2 regions of the Enterobacter cloacae complex sp. HYC042_NIDB genome follow, and region 2 is predicted to be linked to the other one. Evidence: predicted binding sites of a transcription regulator. Region 2 holds the regulator's gene; the other holds the start of a gene.
What was found. The regulator CRP, encoded in region 2, controls carbon source genes, mostly activating them, when cyclic AMP is high. The targets are predictions, from matches to a motif close to ATGTGANNNNNNTCACAT.

Region 1 (12,013 bases), 2.1 Mb from region 2:
GCGTCAACCTGCAGAACAACTGCAGCGATTTCGTCGCCTTTTTTGTATTCACGAACTGCTTCTTCGCCTGCAACGTTCCAGGAGATGTCAGACAGGTGAACCAGGCCATCGATGCCGCCGTCCAGGCCGATGAAGATACCGAAGTCAGTGATAGACTTGATTTTACCTTCAACACGGTCGCCCTTGTTGTGGGTTTCCGCGAACTGCTGCCATGGGTTGTTTTTGCACTGCTTCAGGCCCAGGGAGATACGACGACGTTCTTCGTCGATATCCAGAACCATCACTTCCACTACATCACCAACGTTAACAACTTTGGATGGGTGGATGTTTTTGTTGGTCCAGTCCATTTCGGAAACGTGCACCAGGCCTTCAACGCCTTCTTCGATTTCAACGAAGCAGCCGTAGTCGGTCAGGTTGGTTACGCGACCAGTCAGTTTAGTACCTTCTGGGTAACGCTTAGCGATAGCTACCCATGGATCTTCGCCCAGCTGTTTCAGGCCGAGGGATACACGAGTACGCTCGCGGTCGAACTTCAGCACTTTAACAGTGATTTCGTCGCCCACGTTCACGATTTCGCTTGGGTGCTTAACGCGTTTCCACGCCATGTCGGTGATGTGCAGCAGGCCATCAACGCCGCCCAGGTCAACGAATGCGCCGTAGTCAGTGAGGTTCTTAACGATACCTTTGACTTCCATGCCTTCCTGCAGGTTTTCCAGCAGCTGATCGCGTTCTGCGCTGTTTTCGGATTCGATAACGGCACGACGGGAAACAACAACGTTGTTACGCTTCTGGTCCAGCTTGATTACTTTGAACTCAAGCTCTTTGCCTTCGAGGTGCAGGGTGTCACGGACTGGACGAACGTCTACCAGTGAACCTGGCAGGAACGCACGAATACCATTCAGCTCAACAGTGAAGCCACCTTTAACTTTGCCGTTGATAACACCGACCACAGTTTCAGCTTCTTCGTAAGCTTTCTCCAGCGTGATCCATGCTTCGTGACGTTTAGCTTTCTCACGAGACAGCAGGGTTTCGCCGAAGCCGTCTTCTACTGCGTCCAGAGCAACGTCAACTTCGTCACCAACCTGGATTTCCAGCTCGCCCTGGGCGTTTTTGAACTGCTCAGCCGGAATGGCGGACTCAGATTTCAGACCGGCGTCAACCAGTACTACGTCTTTGTCGATAGCAACAACAACACCGCGAACGATGGAACCCGGACGGGTTTCGATTTCTTTTAAGGATTCTTCAAACAGTTGAGCAAAAGATTCAGTCATGTTTAATCTTCAGGTTAATATTAACGTCCACCTGGCTCCGTGCCGGATGGGGTTGTTTCACATACCCGCCGTCAATCCATTGCAGCGGGGGTACTGCTAAATCGGTCGCGATTACGCGAGTGCCAGTTTTTGGCGCGCATATTGTAGCGCTTTTTCAATCACTTGCTCAATAGTTAAACTGGTTGAATCCAGAACTAATGCATCTTCTGCAGGAACAAGCGGTGCGACGGCGCGGTTACGATCGCGGTCATCGCGCTCTTTTATCTCGGATAAAAGGCGATCAAAGTTAACACTAAACCCCTTTTCCTGCAACTGAAGCATACGGCGTTGAGCACGTTCTTCCGAAGAGGCGTCAAGGAAGATTTTTACTGGCGCATCAGGGAAGACCACGGTTCCCATGTCGCGTCCATCAGCGATCAGACCCGGGGCTTCACGAAACGCTCGCTGGCGACGCAGCAGTGCCTCGCGAACGCGTGGGAAAGCCGCCACCTGGGAGGCCGCATTAGCGACTTCCTGCGTACGGATTTCGCCGCTCACGTCTTCCCCTTCCAGGATCACTTCCAGGTTGCCATCGGTAGAAACAAAACGCACATCCAGATGCGCAGCCAGCGGTACCAGCGCTTCTTCAGAGGCGACATCCACGTGATGATGCAGCGCAGCCAGCGCCAGCACGCGATAGATTGCTCCCGAATCTAAAAGATGCCATTGCAATGCTTCCGCCATCGCTTTGCACAGAGTACCTTTCCCTGCGCCACTCGGCCCATCAATGGTGATTACCGGGGCAACTGCCGTCATCTTTTTCTCCTTAAATAAGGCATACCGTTAACATGAACGCCGCGCATTATACGCGCCAACGTGCGCAACTGTTACCTTTGCGTGCAAATTACGGAATGATAGAAGCAGAGTGTAGAAGAAATGAGCGGGAAAGATCGTCAGGAAGCGTAAGGAAATGCCGCATCAGGTGATGCGGCAAGACTTCATCATGCCAGGGTGCTAATGCGCGCCAGCTGTTCGAAATAGTCCGGGAAGGTTTTCGCCGTACATTTCGGATCGAGAATGGTCACAGGGGTATCGGACAGCGCCACCAGCGAGAAACACATCGCCATACGGTGATCGTTATAGGTCCCGATTTCAGCAAAGTTCAGTTTTGCCGGAGGGGTAACGCGAATGTAATCTTCGCCCTCTTCTACCTCAGCGCCGACTTTACGCAGCTCGGTTGCCATCGCGAACAGGCGGTCCGTCTCTTTTACGCGCCAGTTATAAATGTTGCGCAGCGTGGTGGTGCCTTTGGCAAACAGCGCCGCCGTGGCAATGGTCATCGCCGCATCCGGGATATGGTTCATGTCCATGTCGATGGCGTTCAGCTCACCGTGGGTACAGGAGATGAAATCATCCCCCCAGGTGACAACCGCGCCCATTTTTTCCAGCACGTCAGCAAAACGAATATCGCCCTGCACGCTGTTGCGGCCAATGCCGGTCACTTTTACCGTACCGCCTTTAATCGCGCCAGCGGCAAGGAAATAGGATGCGGATGAAGCATCGCCTTCAACCAGGTAGTTGCCCGGCGACTGGTACTGCTGCGCGCCGCGAACCACGAAACGCTGATAAGACTGGTTTTCAACCTCAACGCCGAAGGTTTTCATCAGATGCAGCGTAATATCAATATACGGTTTGGAGACCAGCTCACCTTTAATCGTGATAACCGTATCCTGCGGGGCCAGCGGCGCGGTCATCAGCAGCGCCGTCAGGAACTGGCTGGAGACGCTGCCGTCAACCTCGACGGTACCGCCGGTAAAGCCCCCGCGCAGACGCAGTGGCGGGTAATTTTCCTGCTCCAGATACTCAATCTGCGCGCCGCCCTGACGCAGGGCATCTACCAGATGGCCGATCGGACGTTCCTTCATGCGCGGCTCGCCGGTCAGCACGATGTTATTGCTCCCGAGGCACAGGGCCGCCGCCAGCGGACGCATCGCGGTCCCCGCGTTACCCAGAAACAGCTCAAGCTCGTCATTCGCCTGCAGCGCGCCGCCGTTGCCGGTCACTTCGCAGCGGGTGCGATCGTCAGAGAGTGTGTAATGAACGCCCAACGCTTTCAGCGCATTGAGCATATGGCGCACGTCATCGCTGTCCAGCAGGTTGGTGAGGACGGTGGTGCCGTTTGCCAGAGCTGCCAGCAGCAGAGCGCGGTTCGAGACACTTTTTGAACCAGGCAGATTGATGGTGCCATCTACCCGCGCGATAGGTTGTAACGTCAGGGATTCCATGAAAACTAAACTCTCAACTCAACATAATAAAAACCCCGCAGGGACGCTGCGGGGGTGAAAAACAGCAAATTAACCGTGACGACGTTCGAAGTCGATCATGAAATCGGTCAGGGCTTTAACGCCTTCCAGCGGCATGGCGTTATAAATGGAAGCACGCATCCCGCCCACCACACGATGGCCTTTCAGCGCGTGCAGACCCGCCGCGAACGACTCTTCCAGGAACACGCTGTCCAGGCTGCTGTCTGCCAGCTGGAACGGTACGTTCATGCGGGAACGGTTCGCTTTCGCCACATCGTTACGGTAGAAATCGCTCTTGTCGATCGTGCCGTACAGCAGTTCGGCTTTCTGCTGATTGATCTTGTCCATCTGCGCCACGCCGCCGTTTTGCTTCAGCCATTTGAAGACCAGGCCGGAGAGATACCAGGCAAACGTAGGTGGGGTGTTGAACATGGAGTCGTTGTCATTCAGGACGGTGTAATCCAGGATTGACGGGCAGGACTTATGGGCTTTCCCCAGCAGGTCTTCACGGACGATGACAATAGTCAGCCCAGCAGGACCGATGTTTTTCTGAGCACCTGCGTAAATGACGCCGTAGCGGCTGACGTCCAGCGGAGTGGACAGAATGGTTGAAGAGAAGTCCGCCGTCACAATGACATTGTCGCCAAAGTCTGGCTCTTCGTGAATGGCGATGCCGTCGATGGTTTCGTTCGGGCAGTAGTGGAGATACGCGGCGTTGTCAGACACCTGCCACTCGCTCATCGGCTTCACGGCGCGCAGACCGTCAACGGTCACTTTGGCGTCGATAACGTTCGGCGTGCAGTATTTGTGCGCTTCTTTTAACGCACTGGCTGCCCAGTAGCCGGCATCGACGTAATCAGCGGTGGTTTTGTCGCCCAGCAGATTGAGCGGGATGCCCGCAAACTGACCGCGTCCACCGCCATGGCAGAACAATACTTTGTAGTTCGAGGGAATGTTCAGCAGATCGCGAAAATCCTTTTCTGCCTCTTCCGCCACCTGAATAAACGCTTTACCCCGGTGGCTGATTTCCATCACCGACGTACCCAGACCGTTCCAGTCACACAGTTCCTGTTGAGCCTGTTTGAGTACGTCTGCCGGTAACATTGCCGGACCAGAACTGAAATTAAAAACTTGAGCCATTTCCCCTCACCACGCTAAAAGCCATAAGTTATAACTGTGGATATCGGTTTTATCATTCAGTGACACGCGCCGCAATGTCTAAAACTTATGACCGGGGAAATGTGCCCTTCGTCACACAAAACAATCTGCCGCCTCGTCGTCACAAAACCGACAAAATCGCTGTCAGACGAGGCGTTTAGCCCGGCTAACCTTTGTCCATTCCGGATTTGCACAACGAGGGCATAATTGATGATCGCCCGCATGCATTCCCACAACATGACTACATTTTATACATGCATACTCCCCGGTTTCAGGTATCACCCTGAACCGTTCTACTAACATATCCGGCAGGATACACAGGCCGGGCTTAACGTCGTCATCAGCATAGTAATAGACGCTGATTTGCCCATTGGTTTCCATGATCGCCAGCCGCACCTGTCCGAGCTGTTCAACGCTATTCAGGCGCAGCTCCATAAAGAACTCAAACTCGGTCATATTGGCACTTTGCACATTTTCCCAGGCCAGCTGACCGTCCTCGACAATAACGACCGGTTTCCCTTCAAGCAGATCTTCCAGCTTTTCACTTTTTGACATCAGCCACATCACCAGCCGGTAAAGCAAGGCGAGGGAAACAAAAACGATAAACACCGGCACCATCGGCACGTCGTCATAAAACGCGACGTCCCCCGCCGCCGAGCCCAGCGTCAGGATGATCAGCACTTCAAACAGCGACATCTGACGAACGCCACGACGGCCGGTAATTTTGAGAAACAGGAAGACGAGTACGAAGGTATACAGGCTGCGCAGCGCCACTTCGCCCAGAAATTCAGGTGGAACTTTATCAAACGCCATCCGCTGGAGATCAAATGCTTTCATTTTTCTATGCCTTAACAGTCAGTTACTGCTACTAAGCATAGCCCAGCCATTTATTTTCGCCGGAGATAGCACCCGTCACGCAAAACCCGTATCATTGCGCGCTTTACGTACGATAAAAGTGAACGCCATGACTCAAACGTTTATCCCCGGCAAAGACGCCGCTCTGGAAGATTCCATCGCTCGCTTCCAGCAGAAACTGACCGACCTGGGCTTTAACATCGAAGAAGCCTCCTGGCTGAACCCGGTGCCTCACGTCTGGTCCGTGCACATTCGCGACAAAGACTGCGCGCTCTGCTTTACCAACGGTAAAGGTGCGACGAAAAAAGCGGCACTGGCCTCTGCGCTGGGTGAGTATTTTGAGCGTCTGTCCACCAACTATTTCTTCGCTGACTTCTGGCTGGGTGAAACCATCGCCAACGGCCCGTTCGTTCACTATCCGAACGAAAAATGGTTCCCGCTGACCGAAGACGATGAACTGCCGGAAGGCATTCTGGATGGCCGTCTGCGTGCCTTCTACGATCCGGAAAACGAACTGACCGCCAGCATGCTGATCGATCTGCAGTCTGGGAATGAAGAGCGTGGGATCTGCGCCCTGCCGTTCACCCGTCAGTCTGACGAGCAGACCGTCTATATCCCGATGAACATCGTCGGCAACCTGTATGTGTCTAACGGTATGTCCGCCGGTAACACCCGCAATGAAGCGCGCGTGCAGGGTCTCTCTGAAGTCTTCGAGCGTCATATCAAAAACCGCATTATTGCCGAATCCATCAGCCTGCCTGAAATTCCGGCAGACGTGCTGGCGCGCTACCCGGGCGTGGTGGAATCCATCGCCAAACTGGAAGCGGAAGGTTTCCCAATCTTTGCGTATGACGGCTCGCTGGGCGGTAAATATCCGGTTATCTGCGTCGTGCTGTTTAACCCGACTAACGGAACCTGCTTCGCCTCCTTCGGCGCGCATCCTGACTTCGGCGTGGCGCTGGAGCGTACCGTGACCGAGCTGCTGCAGGGCCGTAGCCTGAAAGATCTCGACGTATTCACCCCGCCAACGTTTGACGATGAAGAAGTGGCCGAGCACACCAACCTCGAAACCCACTTCATCGACTCCAGCGGTTTGATCTCCTGGGATATGTTCAAGCAGGACGCGGACTATCCGTTCGTGGACTGGAGCTTTGCCGGTACCACCGAAGAAGAGTTCGCTATATTGATGGCAATCTTCGACGCCGAAGATCAGGAAGTCTACATTGCCGACTACGAACACCTGGGCGTTTACGCGTGCCGCATCATCGTACCTGGCATGTCCGATATCTACCCGGCGGAAGATCTGTGGCTCGCAAACAACAGCATGGGCGCGCACCTGCGTGAAACCCTACTCTCCCTGCCGGGCAGCGAGTGGGAAAAAGAAGATTATCTCAACCTGATAGCCCAGCTGGACGATGAAGGCCACGATGACTTTACCCGCGTGCGCGAGCTGCTGGGTCTGGCGACCGGGAAAGACAACGGCTGGTACACGCTGCGCATCGGTGAACTGAAAGCGATGCTGGCCCTCGCGGGCGGCGATCTGGATCAGGCTCTGGCCTGGACAGAATGGACCATGGAGTTTAACCAGTCGGTCTTCTCCGCCGAGCGCACCAACTATTACCGCTGCCTGCAAACCCTGCTATTACTTGCACAGGAAGACGATCGCGAGCCACTGCAGTACCTGAACGCTTTCGTACGTATGTACGGTGCTGAAGCGGTTGAAGCCGCCAGCGCGGCGCTGAGCGGTGAAGAGCCGTTCTACGGTCTGCAGGCGGTTGACAGCGATCTGAAAGCCTTCCCGGCGCATCAGTCTCTGCTGAAGGCCTATGAAAAGCTGCAGAAAGCAAAAGCCGCTTACTGGTCAAAATAAGCGCATATAACATTAACGGCAGTAGGCGTATTCAATCGTCTGGGCTATATTACGGGGCAATTTCATTGCCCCTTTTTTTATTCTCTTCGGCAATGATTGTTGATTGTAATAATAAAGTTAAACACGGGTAAATATAATAATATTTGCCTGGGCTTTATTGTTACTTTTTATGGTAAATACTCCATATTAATTAACTGTTTCGAAGGGGGCCGAACGAAAAAATTCAACTCTTTTCATAACTTTTAAAATTTATTTTTATACGGATAATCAAATACTTACTCCGCATTTGTTGTAAAACCATACATACTGCGGGCCTATAAGCCAGGCGAGATATGATCTATATCAATTTCTCTTCTATAATGCTTTGTTAGTATCTCGTCGCCGACTTAATAAAGAGAGAGTTAGTGTGAAAGCTGACAACCCTTTTGATCTTTTACTCCCCGCCGCGATGGCAAAAGTTGCCGAAGAAGCGGGTGTCTATAAAGCAACGAAACACCCGATGAAGACGTTCTATCTGGCGATCACCGCTGGTGTGTTCATCTCTATCGCTTTCGTCTTCTACATCACCGCCACCACCGGTACTGCCGGAATGCCTTTCGGCATGGCCAAACTGATTGGCGGCATTTGCTTCTCACTGGGTCTGATTCTCTGCGTCATTTGCGGCGCCGACCTCTTCACCTCAACGGTGCTGATTGTTGTGGCGAAAGCCAGCGGAAGAATTACCTGGGGTCAACTGGCGCGCAACTGGCTTAACGTCTACGTTGGTAACCTGATTGGCTGTCTGCTCTTTGTTCTGTTGATGTGGCTCTCTGGCGAGTATATGACCGCCAACGGTGGCTGGGGGCTTAATGTCCTGCAAACCGCTGACCACAAAATGCATCACACATTTATCGAAGCCGTTGCTCTCGGCATCCTCGCAAACCTGATGGTCTGCCTGGCGGTCTGGATGAGCTACTCTGGCCGTAGCCTGATGGATAAAGCCATGATTATGGTTCTGCCGGTTGCGATGTTTGTTGCCAGCGGCTTCGAGCACAGTATTGCGAATATGTTCATGATCCCGATGGGGATTGTTATCCGCAACTTTGCAAGCCCGGAGTTCTGGACCGCAGTTGGTTCATCCCCGGAAAGTTTCTCTCACCTGACTATTATGAATTTCATTACTGATAACCTGATCCCCGTCACTATCGGGAACATTATCGGTGGGGGTCTGTTAGTTGGGTTGACATACTGGGTCATTTACCTGCGTGGCGGCGACCATCATTAATGGTTGTCTCAGGCAGTAAATAAAAAATCCACTTAAGAAGGTAGGTGTTACATGTCCGAGCTTAATGAAAAGTTAGCCACAGCCTGGGAAGGTTTTGCGAAAGGTGACTGGCAGAATGAAGTCAACGTCCGTGACTTCATCCAGAAAAACTATACCCCGTATGAAGGTGACGAATCCTTCCTGGCTGGCGCAACTGACGCGACCACCAAGCTGTGGGACAGCGTAATGGAAGGCGTTAAACTGGAAAACCGCACTCACGCGCCAGTTGATTTTGACACCTCCGTTGCATCCACCATCACTTCTCACGATGCTGGCTACATCAACAAAGCCCTTGAGAAAATTGTTGGTCTGCAGACTGAAGCACCACTGAAACGCGCCATCATCCCGTTCGGTGGTATCAAAATGGTTGAAGGTTCCTGCAAAGCGTATAACCGCGAGCTGGACCCAATGCTGAAAAAAATCTTCACCGAATACCGCAAAACCCATAACCAGGGCGTATTCGATGTTTATACCAAAGACATTCTGAACTGCCGTAAATCTGGCGTTCTGACTGGTCTGCCAGATGCCTATGGCCGTGGCCGTATCATCGGTGACTACCGTCGCGTTGCGCTGTACGGTATCGACTTCCTGATGAAAGACAAATACGCGCAGTTCGTTTCCCTGCAGACTGACCTGGAAAACGGCGTAAACCTGGAAGCGACTATCCGTCTGCGTGAAGAAATTGCTGAACAGCACCGCGCGCTGGGTCAGATCAAAGAGATGGCGGCTAAATACGGCTGCGATATCTCTGGTCCTGCGACCAACGCTCAGGAAGCTATCCAGTGGACCTACTTCGGCTACCTGGCCGCTGTTAAGTCTCAGAACGGTGCAGCAATGTCCTTCGGCCGCGTATCCACCTTCCTGGATGCGTACATCGAACGTGACCTGAAAACAGGTAAAATCACCGAGCAAGACGCTCAGGAAATGATTGACCACCTGGTCATGAAACTGCGTATGGTTCGCTTCCTGCGTACCCCAGAATATGATGAACTGTTCTCTGGTGACCCAATCTGGGCAACCGAATCTATCGGCGGTATGGGCGTTGACGGCCGTACGCTGGTAACCAAAAACAGCTTCCGCTTCCTGAACACCCTGTACACCATGGGTCCTTCTCCGGAGCCAAACATCACCGTTCTGTGGTCTGAAAAACTGCCTCTGAACTTCAAGAAATTCGCCGCTAAAGTGTCCATCGACACCTCTTCTCTGCAGTACGAAAACGATGACCTGATGCGTCCGGACTTCAACAACGACGACTACGCTATCGCTTGCTGCGTAAGCCCAATGGTTGTTGGTAAACAAATGCAGTTCTTCGGTGCGCGTGCAAACCTGGCGAAAACCATGCTGTACGCTATCAACGGCGGCGTTGATGAAAAACTGAAAATGCAGGTTGGTCCTAAGTCTGAGCCAATCAAAGGCGACGTGCTGAACTATGACGAAGTCATGGAGCGCATGGACCACTTCATGGACTGGCTGGCTAAGCAGTACGTGACCGCGCTGAACGTTATCCACTACATGCACGACAAGTACAGCTACGAAGCCTCTCTGATGGCGCTGCACGACCGTGACGTTATCCGCACCATGGCGTGTGGTATCGCAGGTCTGTCCGTTGCGGCTGACTCCCTGTCTGCAATCAAATACGCGAAAGTTAAACCAATTCGTGACGAAGACGGCCTGGCCGTAGACTTCGAAATCGAAGGCGAATACCCGCAGTTTGGTAACAACGACGCTCGCGTTGATGACATGGCGGTTGACCTGGTAGAACGTTTCATGAAGAAAATTCAGAAACTCACTACCTACCGTAACGCTATCCCGACTCAGTCTGTTCTGACCATCACCTCTAACGTTGTGTATGGTAAGAAAACCGGTAACACCCCAGACGGTCGTCGTGCTGGCGCGCCATTTGGCCCAGGTGCTAACCCAATGCACGGTCGTGACCAGAAAGGTGCTGTAGCTTCTCTGACCTCCGTTGCTAAACTGCCGTTTGCTTACGCGAAAGATGGTATCTCTTACACCTTCTCTATCGTGCCAAACGCGCTGGGTAAAGACGACGAAGTGCGTAAAACTAACCTCGCGGGTCTGATGGATGGTTACTTCCACCACGAAGCGTCCATCGAAGGTGGTCAGCACCTGAACGTGAACGTAATGAACCGTGAAATGCTGCTCGACGCGATGGAACATCCTGAGAAATATCCTCAGCTGACCATCCGCGTATCTGGCTACGCAGTACGTTTTAACTCCCTGACGAAAGAACAGCAGCAGGACGTTATTACCCGTACTTTCACTCAGTCCATGTAAGTGGAATTGACTGAAATCACGCGTTAAAAAGCGTACAATAAAGGCTCCACGCAAGTGGGGCCTTTTTAACACCCTCGCTTCACCAGTCTCTTTTGTCCGCTATCTATACTTTATGGATAACAGCCAAAACAGACTCGACATAGCCTTTGAGCTGTGCAACTACACAGGCCCCCGGATGGGCCAAATTCGGAGATATCACCGCAATGTCAACTATTGGTCGCATTCACTCCTTTGAATCCTGTGGCACCGTCGATGGCCCGGGGATCCGCTTTATTACCTTTTTCCAGGGCTGCCTGATGCGCTGCCTGTACTGCCATAACCGCGACACCTGGGACACGCACGGCGGTAAAGAAGTCACCGTGGAAGATCTGATGAAAGAGGTGGTGACCTACCGCCACTTTATGAACGCATCCGGCGGTGGCGTGACCGCGTCCGGCGGTGAAGCTATTCTTCAGGCTGAGTTTGTCCGCGACTGGTTCCGCGCCTGCCATAAAGAAGGCATTCATACCTGTCTCGACACCAACGGCTTTGTGCGCCGCTACGATCCGGTCATTGATGAACTGCTCGACGTGACCGATCTGGTGATGCTCGATCTCAAACAGATGAACGATGAGATCCACCAGAATCTGGTTGGCGTTTCTAACCACCGTACGCTGGAGTTTGCCAAATACATCGCCGATAAAGGCATCAAAACCTGGATCCGCTACGTTGTTGTTCCCGGCTGGTCAGATGACGATGACTCCGCGCATCGCCTGGGTGAATTTACCCGCGACATGGGCAACGTCGAGAAAATTGAGCTTCTGCCCTATCACGAACTGGGTAAACATAAATGGGTGGCGATGGGCGAAGAGTACAAGCTTGATGGCGTGAAGCCGCCGAAAAAAGAGACGATGGAACGCGTGAAAGGTATTCTTGAGCAGTACGGCCACAAGGTCATGTATTAAAGAGAAGGCCCGGTAAGAACCGGGCCTTTTTATAT
Region 2 (12,013 bases):
GGGATGGACGTGGCGGACAAAATCTCTCAGGTTCAGACCCACGATGTCGGTCCATACCAGAATGTGCCGTCTAAGCCAGTGGTGATTCTCTCCGCGAAAGTGCTGCCGTAATCGTTCTCCCACACGGGCATATCCTGCCCGTGTCTTTCAGCCCTCCCTGCGAAAGCGCGTTTTGCTGCTTATACTTGTGGCAAACGGACTATTCAGGGAGGCGTTAAGTGAAAAAACTCACCGATAAGCAAAAATCCCGTCTCTGGGAGCAACAGCGTAACGTCAATTTTCAGGCCAGTTGTCTCCTTGAAAAAGGTAATGGTCCTTCAGAGCCCGGCATTGAGACGCTGGAGCTTGGGCCTTCGGCGCCCGGGCTACCGCATCTGTGCCTCATTCATCGCCATCTGTATCACAGAGAGATGAAGCAGGCAGGCGAATTCCGTACCGACGATATTTTTAAGGGTGACATTCCCTTCTGCCATTTTGAGTACATCGAGACGATGGGTAACGAACTGATGGCGGCGCTGGAAAGTGATAAGTATCTTGTGGGTCTTGAAAAAGCGGCGTTTGTTGAAAAAGTGAGCCATTACTACTGTGAAATCAATATGCTGCATCCCTTTATGCGCGGTAATGGCATTGCTCAGCGCGTCTTCTTTGAGCAGCTGGCCATCCACGCGAATTACGCGCTGGACTGGCGGGATATTGATCCCGAGCAGTGGGTGGCGGCGAACCGAAGCGGTGCCACGGGCGATTTGACCGCGCTGAGCGCTATCTTTGCCAAAGTAGTGAGCGAAGCGCGGGAATCTGAGTAGAATAGGGCGGCATTTTTTTCGGGAGCCGCCATGATTCTGCTGATTGATAACTACGATTCCTTCACCTGGAACCTTTACCAGTATTTTTGTGAACTGGGTGCAGAGGTGGTTGTCCGCCGCAACGACGAACTCAGCCTGTCTGATATTGAGACGCTGGCTCCGCAGAAAATCGTCATTTCGCCGGGACCGTGTACGCCGTCGGAATCGGGCATTTCTCTGGAGGTTATTCACCACTATGCCGGCAGGCTGCCGATCCTGGGTGTCTGTCTCGGTCATCAGGCGATTGCCCAGGCATTTGGGGCTACCATCGTGCGTGCCGCGAAAGTGATGCACGGCAAAACCTCGCCGGTCACCCACACCGGCACGGGCGTATTCACAGGGCTCAATAACCCGCTAACCGTGACGCGCTACCATTCGCTGGTGATTGACCCACCGACGCTGCCCGACTGCTTCGACGTGACCGCCTGGAGCGATACGCAGGAGATCATGGGGATTCGCCACCGCGAGTGGGATCTCGAAGGCGTGCAGTTCCACCCTGAAAGTATCCTCAGCGAGCAGGGGCACGCTCTGCTGGCAAATTTCCTCAATCGCTGAATATCTGTTGCCTTGTTGTGAGTTTTTATGCATATTTTGTGATTATATTTTCACAATGAATGTGACATAAAATGGATGGGCATGACATGGCAACTGAACAACCAGCAATTACCCGCGCGACATTCGATGAAGTGATTCTGCCGATTTATGCACCGGCTGAGTTTATCCCGGTGAAGGGGAAAGGCAGCCGCGTCTGGGATCAGCAGGGCAAGGAGTATGTGGATTTCGCGGGCGGTATTGCGGTCACGGCGCTGGGCCACTGCCATCCTGCGCTGGTGGACGCGCTGAAAACCCAGGGCGAAACCCTGTGGCACACCAGCAACGTGTTCACCAACGAACCTGCGCTGCGACTGGGCCGTAAGATCATTGATGCGACCTTTGCCGAGCGCGTGCTGTTTATGAACTCCGGCACCGAAGCCAACGAAACCGCCTTTAAGCTGGCGCGTTACTACGCCACCACGCGCCACAGCCCGTACAAAACTAAAATCATCGCCTTCCATAACGCCTTCCACGGACGCTCTTTCTTTACCGTCTCCGTTGGCGGCCAGCCGAAGTATTCCGACGGCTTCGGTCCGAAACCAGCCGACATTATCCACGTGCCGTTTAACGATCTGCACGCGGTGAAAGCGGTGATGGACGACCACACCTGCGCGGTGGTGGTGGAGCCGATTCAGGGCGAAGGCGGCGTGACCGCGGCAACCCCGGAATTCCTGAAAGGGCTGCGCGAACTGTGCGACGAACATCAGGCGCTACTGGTGCTTGATGAAGTGCAGTCCGGGATGGGGCGTACCGGAGAGCTGTTTGCCTACATGCACTACGGCGTGACGCCGGATATTCTGACCAGCGCGAAAGCGCTCGGCGGCGGTTTTCCGGTGAGTGCGGTACTGACGACGCAGGAGATTGCCTCTGCGTTCCACGTCGGGTCTCACGGCTCGACCTACGGCGGTAACCCGCTGGCGAGCGCCGTGGCGGGTGCCGCGTTCGACATCATCAACACCCCTGAGGTGCTAAACGGCGTTAGCGCGAAACGCGAGCTGTTTGTGCAGCATCTCCAGCAGATTAACAATAAGTACGACGTCTTCAGCGAGATCCGCGGCATGGGGCTGCTGATTGGTGCGGAACTTAAGCCGCAGTACAAAGGCCGCGCGCGCGATTTCCTGCATGCCGCCGCTCGCGAAGGGGTGATGGTGCTCAACGCCGGGCCGGACGTGATGCGTTTTGCGCCGTCGCTGGTAGTGGAAGAGAAAGATATTGACGACGGGTTAACCCGCTTTGCCGCGGCGGTCGAGAAGATCGTAAAAGGCTAATACTCGGTTCGCTTTAACCGCCGCGTTAACCAAATGCCGTGATGCGGGCGCTGACGCCATGCCACCGACGAAATGGTGTGCATGGTGTTCAGATGTCCCAGTACGCGCTGCAAATGCTGCTCCAGGGTGCTCATCGGCCCGTGGGTCAGCGTCTCCGGTGCCTCCAGAATGTTCGAATCCCCCGACTCGCCCGGCGCGTCATACTCCAGACGCTGCTGACACCGCTGCAGGGCAATTTCACAGGACTGCAAATAGCGCTGCGCCAGATCCGGCGTCAGCATCGTGTGTTCGCGCGCCAGCGTGGTCATGGCGTTAATGTGCTCGACGATAAACTGGCTGTGCGTGACCCACAGCTTCATATCGGCAAGATAGTGTGAGTTAAAGCCCGGCTCCTGCATCGCCTGGTTGAGCGAGTTAAACAGGGCGTTGTGCGCCTGGTTGACCTTCATCCGCTGATACGCCAGCGGGGAGGGCTGCGGATCGTCGCTCAGGATCAGACGAATGGCCTGCTGATCAGCCTCCAGCGCGTCGTGGGCGTTCTGCCTCAGCAGCCCGCTCTGCCACTGCGGCCACAGCCAGACCATGCCGCCAAAGGCAATCAGGCAGCCGATCAGGGTATCAATCAGCCTGGCGACAATAAACTGTTCGCCGTTAAGCGTCAGCAGCTGAAGGGTATATACCGCCGTCACCGTAAAGCCCACCATCGCCCAGCCGTAGTTTTTGCGAATGATTAGATAGCTTACCAGGGTGATCGCCAGCATGCCCGCCAGGGTATAGCCCTCGGGCACGTGAAAATGCAGCGTCACGCCCGCAATAATCAGCCCCGCCATCGTGCCGCCTGCCCGGTGCAGAATGCGCACCCGCGTGGCGCCATAGCCGTTCTGGGTAACAAACAGCACGGTCATTAAGATCCAGTACGGTTTCGGCAGGTGGAGCGCCATGCCCATCAGGCTGGCGATACTGAGCATGACGCTAATCCTTGCAGCGTTGCGCAGAGCGGAAGATTTCAGAGACAGGTAGCTTCTCAGCGCCGGCAGCAGCGGCAGACGTTTCTGTTTATCCGCCATCAGGTCACGGGAATAAAGCGGGCGCTGGGTGCGCAGCACGCGGGCGATGCGGCTGAAGTGCCAGGCGGCAAACTGGCCGACCGGGTTATCCGGGTGCTGACGGGCGATTTTCTCCAGCGCGCCGAGCTGTTTGTCCATGTTAAAGCGCGTGGGGTAGCGGTGGTAGAGAATATCATCGGCCAGCACCCGCAGGCGCGCGGAGACGGTTTGTGCGTTCCAGCGGATCACCGCTTCGGCATGGCTGCGCTCAACCAGCTTTTGCACCTCCTGCGGGTGGTGAAGGCTAACGGAGATATGCTCCTGAAGATCCAGCCCCACCTGGAAGGTGCGCAACAGCCGTTTATATTCGTGGTTCTTGTTGGCGGCGAGCATATGCAGCTGCTGATAGCACTGGCTTATCAGGTCTACCACCTTTTGCTGGCGCGTCAGCAATGGCGGTAAGGATTTTTCCGGATCCGTATGCTGGGTGAGCAGGGTGTATTTGGCTTCACAGTAATCCGCAAGCTGCACGTAGAGCAGGCTCAGAGATTCGCGCAGCGGCTGCTCCCGCCACAGCCAGAACCAGAACCAGTTAAACAGCCCGTACCACAGCGTGCCGAGGGCGTAGATCAGCAGCGGCTCCCACACGGGCATATTACCGGCGAGGCTCAGGGTGAAGATGGCCGCAATGAGTGACGCGGGAAGCAGCCGGGCATGGAGCGAGCTGATTTCGGCGGTGACGCCGAGGGTCATCGCCAGCACGGTCAGGATCAGCGGCAGGGGAATATCGCGAGCCAGCAGAAGCTGCACCGCGAGGCTACAGCCAGCAAACAGCGAGCCGCCAATTATCAGACGTTTGAAAAAGCGTTTATGGGGCGTGTCCAGACCGGCAATGTTGCAGCAGGCGGGGACGAGAGAAAACAGCAGGCCCTGCTGAAGATGTCCCAGGATCAGGCCCACGGCCACGGGAAGACACAGCACCAGCGTTTGTCGTAGTGCGTAGTTAACTTCCGGGTGATAGATCAGCCTGCGCCACATGGGGAATAGAGACAAAAACGGCGTGACACCTCGCGATGGCACGCCGTTTAGGCAGGATTAACGGGTTCCGTAAACCACGATGGTTTTACCGTGGGCGGAGATCAGGTTTTGATCTTCCAGCATTTTCAGAATACGGCCCACCGTTTCGCGGGAGCAACCGACGATCTGACCGATTTCCTGACGGGTAATTTTAATTTGCATGCCGTCCGGGTGGGTCATCGCGTCTGGCTGTTTCGCCAGGTTCAGCAGAGTCTGCGCGATACGGCCAGTCACGTCCAGGAAGGCGAGGTTACCCACTTTCTCTGACGTCACCTGCAGACGGCGCGCCATCTGGGAAGAAAGACGCATCAGGATGTCAGGGTTAACCTGAATCAGCTGACGGAATTTCTTATAAGAAATTTCAGCCACTTCACATGCTGTCTTTGCACGAACCCAGGCGCTACGTTCCTGGCCTTCTTCAAACAGGCCCAGTTCACCGATAAAATCGCCCTGGTTCAGATAGGAAAGGATCATCTCTTTGCCTTCCTCATCTTTGATCAGCACTGCCACCGAGCCTTTGACGATGTAATACAAGGTTTCCGCTTTTTCACCCTGGTGAATCAGCGTGCTCTTCGATGGGTACTTATGAATGTGGCAATGAGACAAGAACCATTCGAGAGTCGGGTCTGTTTGCGGTTTGCCAAGCACCATGCGCTGTTATCCTCTGTTATAAGCTGTCACCAGAGTCATCAGATGCATCCGGACTCTGGGGTTGCAATCGAATTCTTACCCATACCCTGGGAAGTCGGCTGTCGTAACGTTTCGCAGCCAGTAAAGTTTGATGTCCTCTGCATACATGTGTAACGTCAATGTATTACTGTAGCATCCTGAGTGTTTTAGCATAGCTTTTGCCGCGTGTCTCCTGGTGTCTCGCTTCAGCATGATGCAGGTCGCCTTCCATTGCGAGAAATGTAACGCACGCGTAATCTGTCACCAAAAATGCAACGTTGGAGTTAATGAATATGCAAGCGCGCGTGAAGTGGGTTGAAGGTTTAACGTTCCTGGGCGAGTCCGCATCAGGACACCAGATTTTGATGGATGGTAACTCCGGCGATAAAGCCCCAAGCCCAATGGAAATGGTGCTGATGGCGGCAGGCGGATGCAGCGCGATTGACGTGGTGTCGATTCTGCAAAAAGGCCGTCATGACGTGACGGATTGCGAGGTTAAACTCACCTCAGAACGTCGCGAAGAGGCGCCACGCCTGTTCACCCACATTAATCTGCACTTTGTTGTCACCGGGAAAGAACTGAAAGACGCGGCGGTCTCACGCGCGGTGGATCTCTCTGCGGAGAAATACTGCTCTGTGGCGTTAATGCTGGAGAAAGCGGTAAAAATCACCCATTCGTATGAAGTGATCGAGGCTTAATTATTGGGGCATCGTGCGTGTTGATGCCCTCACCCTAACCCTCTCCCACGGGGCTGAGGGTTCCCCAGAAAAATGAAAAGCACGATGAAGTGTGATCTACTGGTTGCGCTAACAAATCAGAAGAGACCTCATCGTGCCTTTACAGACAGTCTGCCAGAAATTTTTCTCCGCGTCTTTATCTGACATTCACAGCTTCCGGGTTAATGTCCTTGTTTCCATGGCCGTCGCGCTCACCCACGGCGCATCCCTGACCCTGACCAGCCTGGGGCGAACCCTTCCCGGCAGGGCGCACGTCAAAAATAAAATTAAACGTGTTGACCGTGCCCTGGGTAATGCCGCCCTTCACCGTGATATTCCCCGCATTCAGCACCTGCTCACACATACCATCACCTCCCTGATGCCCTTCTGCGTTATCGCTGTCGACTGGACCGGCTGGCATGACAGGAACTGGCATCTTCTGCGGGCAAGCCTGGTCTGTAATGGTCGTTCACTTCCGCTTATGAGTGAGGTTGTCCCCGCAGAGCTGGCGCAGAACAGTGATGTCCAGTGCCGCTTCCTTGACCGCCTGCATGCTGCCATCCCGAAAGATAAAGCCATTACCATCCTTACGGATGCCGGCTTTCGGACAGACTGGTTCCGGCATGTAAGTCAGCTGGGCTGGAGCTTCACTGGCAGAGTCAGGGGCTGTATCAGCTTCCGGCTGGACGGAGATAAAAAGTGGATGAAAATCAGCGAGCTTGAGGCTACCGGGCAACCGGTCTGCGTGGGTTACGGTGTCCTGTCCCGTAAACACCGTATCCCCTGTTACGGCCGGTTTTATCTGCACAAACGCCCGGAGGCAGGGCGTCGCGGAAAGGGAGGCATGCCAAAAACACAGCGGGAACACCGCAGCAGTGCGCGGGAGCCCTGGCTGCTGTTCAGTAATGCAGAAGGGCTGGAACCGCACCAGATAATGGCCCTGTACAGCCGACGAATGCAGATAGAACAAAACTTCCGGGACGACAAAAGCCCACGCTTCGGGTTCGGTCTGAGGCTGAGCCGGAGCCAGGGAAAAGGGCGACTGGAAGTGCTGAATATGGTCGCGGCGATGGCAAGTCTGGTGATGTGGCTGGCAGGTTACAGGGCAGAAAGGCAGTGTTTACACTGGCATTATCAGGCAAGCAGTATCAGGCACAGGCGGGTGCTGTCTTACCTGAGTCTGGCAGAAGAAGTGCTCCGGCATGAACCTGGAAAAGTGAGGCGGCTGAATATAGGTAACGAGATGAAAAAGCTGGGAAAAGAGTACAGTAATATGGTCATGGAGGCATGACCATATTACTGGGGATCCCTCAGCCCACGGGGAGAGGGAACATGTTCACGCGATCTGTTTCCCTTCCATCAGTCGCTCCACCAGCGGCGTCATGATCAGCTCCATTGCCAGCCCCATTTTTCCACCGGGAACCACTAACGTATTCATGTGGGAAATAAACGAGCCCTGCAGCATCGCCAGCAGCCAGGGGTAATCAATGCCTTCAAGATTGCGGAAGTGGATTACCACAAAGCTCTCATCCAACGAAGGGATGCTCTTCGCCGCGAACGGATTGGAAGTGTCCACCGTCGGCACGCGCTGGAAGTTAATGTGCGTGCGGGAGAACTGCGGCGTGAGATAGTTGATGTAATCTTCCATGGAGCGCACCACCGAGTCCATTACCGCCTCGCGCGAATGGCCGCGCTCGCTCATGTCGCGCGTCAGCTTCTGGATCCACTCCAGGTTAACGATCGGTACCACCCCGACCAGCAGATCCACATGGCGCGCCACGTCGTGCTGAGGTGTGACAACGCCGCCGTGCAATCCTTCATAAAACAGCACGTCGGTGGGTTCCGGCAGCGGTTGCCAGGGGGTAAAGGTGCCCGGCACCTGATTCCAGGGTACGGCTTCGTCGTAGGTGTGCAGATACTTACGGGACTGCCCGGTACCGCTCTGACCGTATTCGCGGAAGGTTTGCTCCAGCAGGCCGAAATCATTGGCTTCCGGGCCAAAGTAGCTGATGTGTTTACCCAGATCGCGTGCCTTGCGGATCGCCATGTCCATCTCAGGCCGCGTATAGCGGTGAAAGCTGTCGCCTTCGACCTCCGCCGAACGGAGATTCAGCTGGGCGAAAATCTTGCGAAAAGCGAGGCTGGTGGTGGTGGTTCCCGCACCACTCGACCCCGTAACGGCAATAATGGGATGTCTGGCAGACATAGCAACTCCCTGACGGAAAAGGTTGGAAGATCAGCCGTGAAACGCGTTGCGGGGCATGATATTGACCGTCTCATGCAGTTCTGACCACACCAGCACCACGTCGCCGCTTTTCAGCTGGCGTTTTACATCGTTGACCTTTTGCTCAAGCGAACGCTCATGTTCACCATAATCGGTGCCTTCGCGTAATACAAAGCTTTCAATCAGATTATCGAGCGTTTCGGGAGCCAGATCCTGCCAGGGAATGATCATTTTGCACCATCCAGATAAGGAGTCAGCCAGTCAGGAATGCGCGCTTCCAGCCACATTTTCGGCCTGCGCAGCGTGCCGCCGATGAACCCCACGTGGCCACCATGTTCGGTCAGCTGGTAGTGAACGTTGTCAGGCAGGAATTCCTGCGCGGGAATAGAGTGATGATCCATGAACGGGTCATCTTTGGCGTGAATGATCAGCGTCGGCTGCGTGATTTTGCTGAGCAGCGGCATGGCGCTGCACTGTCGGTAATAGTCGATAGCATCGGCGAAGCCGTGAATTTTGGCGGTGATCAGATCGTCGAATTCGCGGATGCAGCGAACCTTTTTCAGCTGGCGCAGGCTTACCGGCAGGGTATCCGGATAGGCCTTCAGCTTTCGCGCCGCGTTGGCTTTCAGCAGGTTGAGCAGATAGCGCTGATAGACGCGAGAAAAGCCTTTTTCCATGTGGTAGCTGCACTGCTCCAGCATAAACGGTGCGGAGACAATCACTGCCGCATTCAGCGGTACGCTTTCGCCCTCTTTGGCCAGCAGACAGGCGAGCATATTACCGCCCAGCGAGTAGCCCACGGCGGCCGTTGGCGCGGCGCCATAATTTTCCCGCAGCCAGTGCAGAAACCACGTGCCATCTTCGGTTTCACCCGAGTGATAAATGCGTTTCTGACGATTCGGCTCGCCGCTACAGCCGCGAAAATGCATCACCACGCCGAGCCAGCCGCGCGCTTTGGCGGCCTCAATTAACCCATGCGCATACGGACTGTGCAGGCTGCCTTCTAAACCGTGAAAAACCACCAGACGCGGCTTATGAAGAGCCTGTTCCGGCGCTTCGCTCCAGGCGAGATCCAGAAAATCACCGTCCGGCAGATCGAGCCGTTGCCAGTGCGGAGTGAACTGGACCTTGCGGCGGATCAGCCGCGGCAGCATGGTCTGCAAATGGCAGTTGGTCACGCCGCGCATGGGCACGAACTCGGTGCTGTCTTCGGCTGTAATGTCGAAGTCTGATGGAATGATTTGGGTCATAAGGACGATGCTGATTCTTGTCAGAAATTCACTATACCTTCCGAATTGTACCCCGTTTAGCCTGGATTTCCGAACCAGAGATAGATTCCGTTCGCACAACGGGGTAAAAATTCAGTCTGCCTGCAGCATCGCTTCCAGCTGTTCCTGGGCATCCAGCCATGCCATTTCGCACTCTTCGAGGCTGGATTTAGCTTTCGCCTGCGTTTGCAGACAATCCGTTAGCTCCGCTTTACGGCTCTGATCGTACAGGTCGCTGTCGCCCAGCTTCTCTTCGACGGCGGCAAGCGTGGCGTTGAGCTTTTCCATCTCTTTTTCAAGACGGGCAATCTCTTTACGCAGCGGCTGGGTCTGGGTGCGCAGTTCCGCTTCGCGGCGCTTCTGGTCTTTACGCGACTGTGCGCTGTTGACGTTGTCTTTCGCTGACTCTTCCGGCTGGTTTTCCTGCTTTTGTACGTCCGTCAGCCACTGCTGGTAGTCTTCAAGATCGCCGTCGAACGGTTCGACTTTGCCGCCGTGTACCAGGTAGAGATCGTCGGTGGTGGAGCGGATCAGGTGGCGATCGTGCGACACGACAACCAGTGCGCCTTCGAACTCAATCAGCGCTTCGGTCAGCGCCTGACGCATGTCGAGATCCAGGTGGTTGGTCGGTTCATCGAGCAGCAGCAGGTTGGGTCTCTGCCAGACGATCAGCGCCAGCACCAGACGGGCTTTTTCGCCGCCCGAGAAACGCTCGGTGTTTTCGGTCACCTTATCGCCCTGGAAGCCGAAGCCGCCGAGGTAGTCGCGCAGCTTCTGCTCCATTTCCTGCGGCGCAAGACGCGCCAGATGCTGAATCGGGGATTCATCCGCGCGTAAAAATTCCAGCTGATGCTGGGCGAAATAGCCAAGCTTAATGCCCTTCGCCAGGCCGATTTCACCGCTGGTTGGGTTAAGCTCGCCCGCGAGCAGCTTAATTAATGTTGATTTACCGGCGCCGTTGCGCCCCAGCAGGCCAATGCGCGAACCCGGCACCAGGTTAAGCTTGATAGAGTCGAGGATGATGCGATCCCCATAACCCGCGCTGACCTTTTCCATCTTCAGAAGCGGGTTCGGCAGGCTTTCCGGCGCGCGGAAGCTGAAGTGGAACGGGTTGTCCACGTGCGCCGGGGCAATCATCTCCATGCGTTCCAGCATCTTGATGCGGCTCTGGGCCTGCTTGGCTTTTGACGCTTTAGCTTTGAAGCGATCCACGAAGCTCTGCAGGTGCGCCACGCGCTGCTGTTGGCTTTCATACATCGACTGCTGCTGGGCAAGGCGCGTCGCGCGCTGGCGCTCGAAAGAGCTGTAGTTGCCGGTGTACTCGAACATGGTTTGCTGTTCGATATGAATGATTTTATCCACCACCGGGTCGAGGAAGTCGCGGTCGTGGGAGATGAGAATCAGAGTGCCCTGATAGCTCTTGAGCCACTTCTCGAGCCAAATAACCGCATCGAGATCGAGGTGGTTGGTCGGTTCATCGAGCAGGAGCAGGTCTGAGCGGCAGATCAGCGCCTGCGCCAGGTTGAGGCGCATGCGCCAGCCGCCGGAGAAGTCGCTGACCGGGCGTTCAAGCTGTTCATTGCTGAAGCCCAGGCCGTGCAGCAGGCTGGAGGCGCGGGAGCGAATGGTCCACGCGTCGATGGCGTCCAGCTTGCCGTGAACGGTAGCGATGGCGTGACCGTCGTTGCGCTCGTTGGCCGCGTTGAGTTCCGCTTCGAGCTTACGGTATTCGCGATCGCCGTCGATAACATAGTCGAGCGCCGGTTCGCTCAGGGCTGGCGTCTCCTGGTTTACCCACGCGAGCTGCCAGTTCCCCGGGAAGGTAAAGTTACCGCCATCCGCGCTAATCTCGTTTTTCAGCAGCGCCAGCAGGGTGGATTTACCGCAGCCGTTTTTGCCGACCAGACCCACTTTCTGGCCCGGGTTGATGGTAGCAGTGGCGTTATCCAGCAGGACGCGCACGCCGCGACGAATTTGTAACGAGGAGAAAACAATCATAGAAGCGCCGTATGTTCCGACTATGTTAATTTGTCATTATGATAATGTAAGGTGTGGGCCATTTTCCCCACCGGGCCGCCATGGTAGCCCAAAACGACAACAATACACAAAAACAGAACCGGGAGGGGAGTGATGTCTCAGACAGCGAAAGTGCTGCTGCTGTATGCCCATCCGGAATCTCAGGACTCGGTGGCGAACCGGGTGCTGCTTAAGCCGGCCACACAGCTCAGTAACGTCACGGTGCACGATCTCTACGCGCACTATCCTGATTTCTTTATCGATATTCCTTACGAGCAGGAACTACTGCGTCA

Region 1: focA (formate transporter FocA) is a predicted target of CRP. The motif match lies at 7,767-7,784, and genes of this name have one in related genera.

The regions. Positions count from the first base shown of each region.
Region 1 covers NZ_CP109650.1:1,831,131-1,843,143, reverse strand. Annotated here, with positions in the region: gene rpsA (30S ribosomal protein S1) at 1-1,271, opposite strand, end outside; gene cmk ((d)CMP kinase) at 1,383-2,066, opposite strand; gene aroA (3-phosphoshikimate 1-carboxyvinyltransferase) at 2,252-3,535, opposite strand; gene serC (3-phosphoserine/phosphohydroxythreonine transaminase) at 3,605-4,693, opposite strand; gene OKF39_RS08710 (DUF421 domain-containing protein) at 4,856-5,548, opposite strand; gene ycaO (30S ribosomal protein S12 methylthiotransferase accessory factor YcaO) at 5,676-7,436, shown strand; gene focA (formate transporter FocA) at 7,843-8,700, shown strand; gene pflB (formate C-acetyltransferase) at 8,752-11,034, shown strand; gene pflA (pyruvate formate lyase 1-activating protein) at 11,238-11,978, shown strand.
Region 2 covers NZ_CP109650.1:4,497,909-4,509,921, reverse strand. Annotated here, with positions in the region: gene ppiA (peptidylprolyl isomerase A) at 1-111, shown strand, start outside; gene OKF39_RS21660 (putative adenosine monophosphate-protein transferase Fic) at 219-803, shown strand; gene pabA (aminodeoxychorismate synthase component 2) at 834-1,397, shown strand; gene argD (bifunctional acetylornithine/succinyldiaminopimelate transaminase) at 1,484-2,704, shown strand; gene OKF39_RS21645 (YccS/YhfK family putative transporter) at 2,701-4,788, opposite strand; gene crp (cAMP-activated global transcriptional regulator CRP) at 4,846-5,478, opposite strand; gene OKF39_RS21635 (OsmC family protein) at 5,790-6,194, shown strand; gene OKF39_RS21630 (IS4 family transposase) at 6,328-7,503, shown strand; gene OKF39_RS21625 (phosphoribulokinase) at 7,549-8,418, opposite strand; gene OKF39_RS21620 (YheU family protein) at 8,449-8,667, opposite strand; gene OKF39_RS21615 (hydrolase) at 8,664-9,686, opposite strand; gene OKF39_RS21610 (ABC transporter ATP-binding protein) at 9,798-11,702, opposite strand; gene kefG (glutathione-regulated potassium-efflux system ancillary protein KefG) at 11,835-12,013, shown strand, end outside.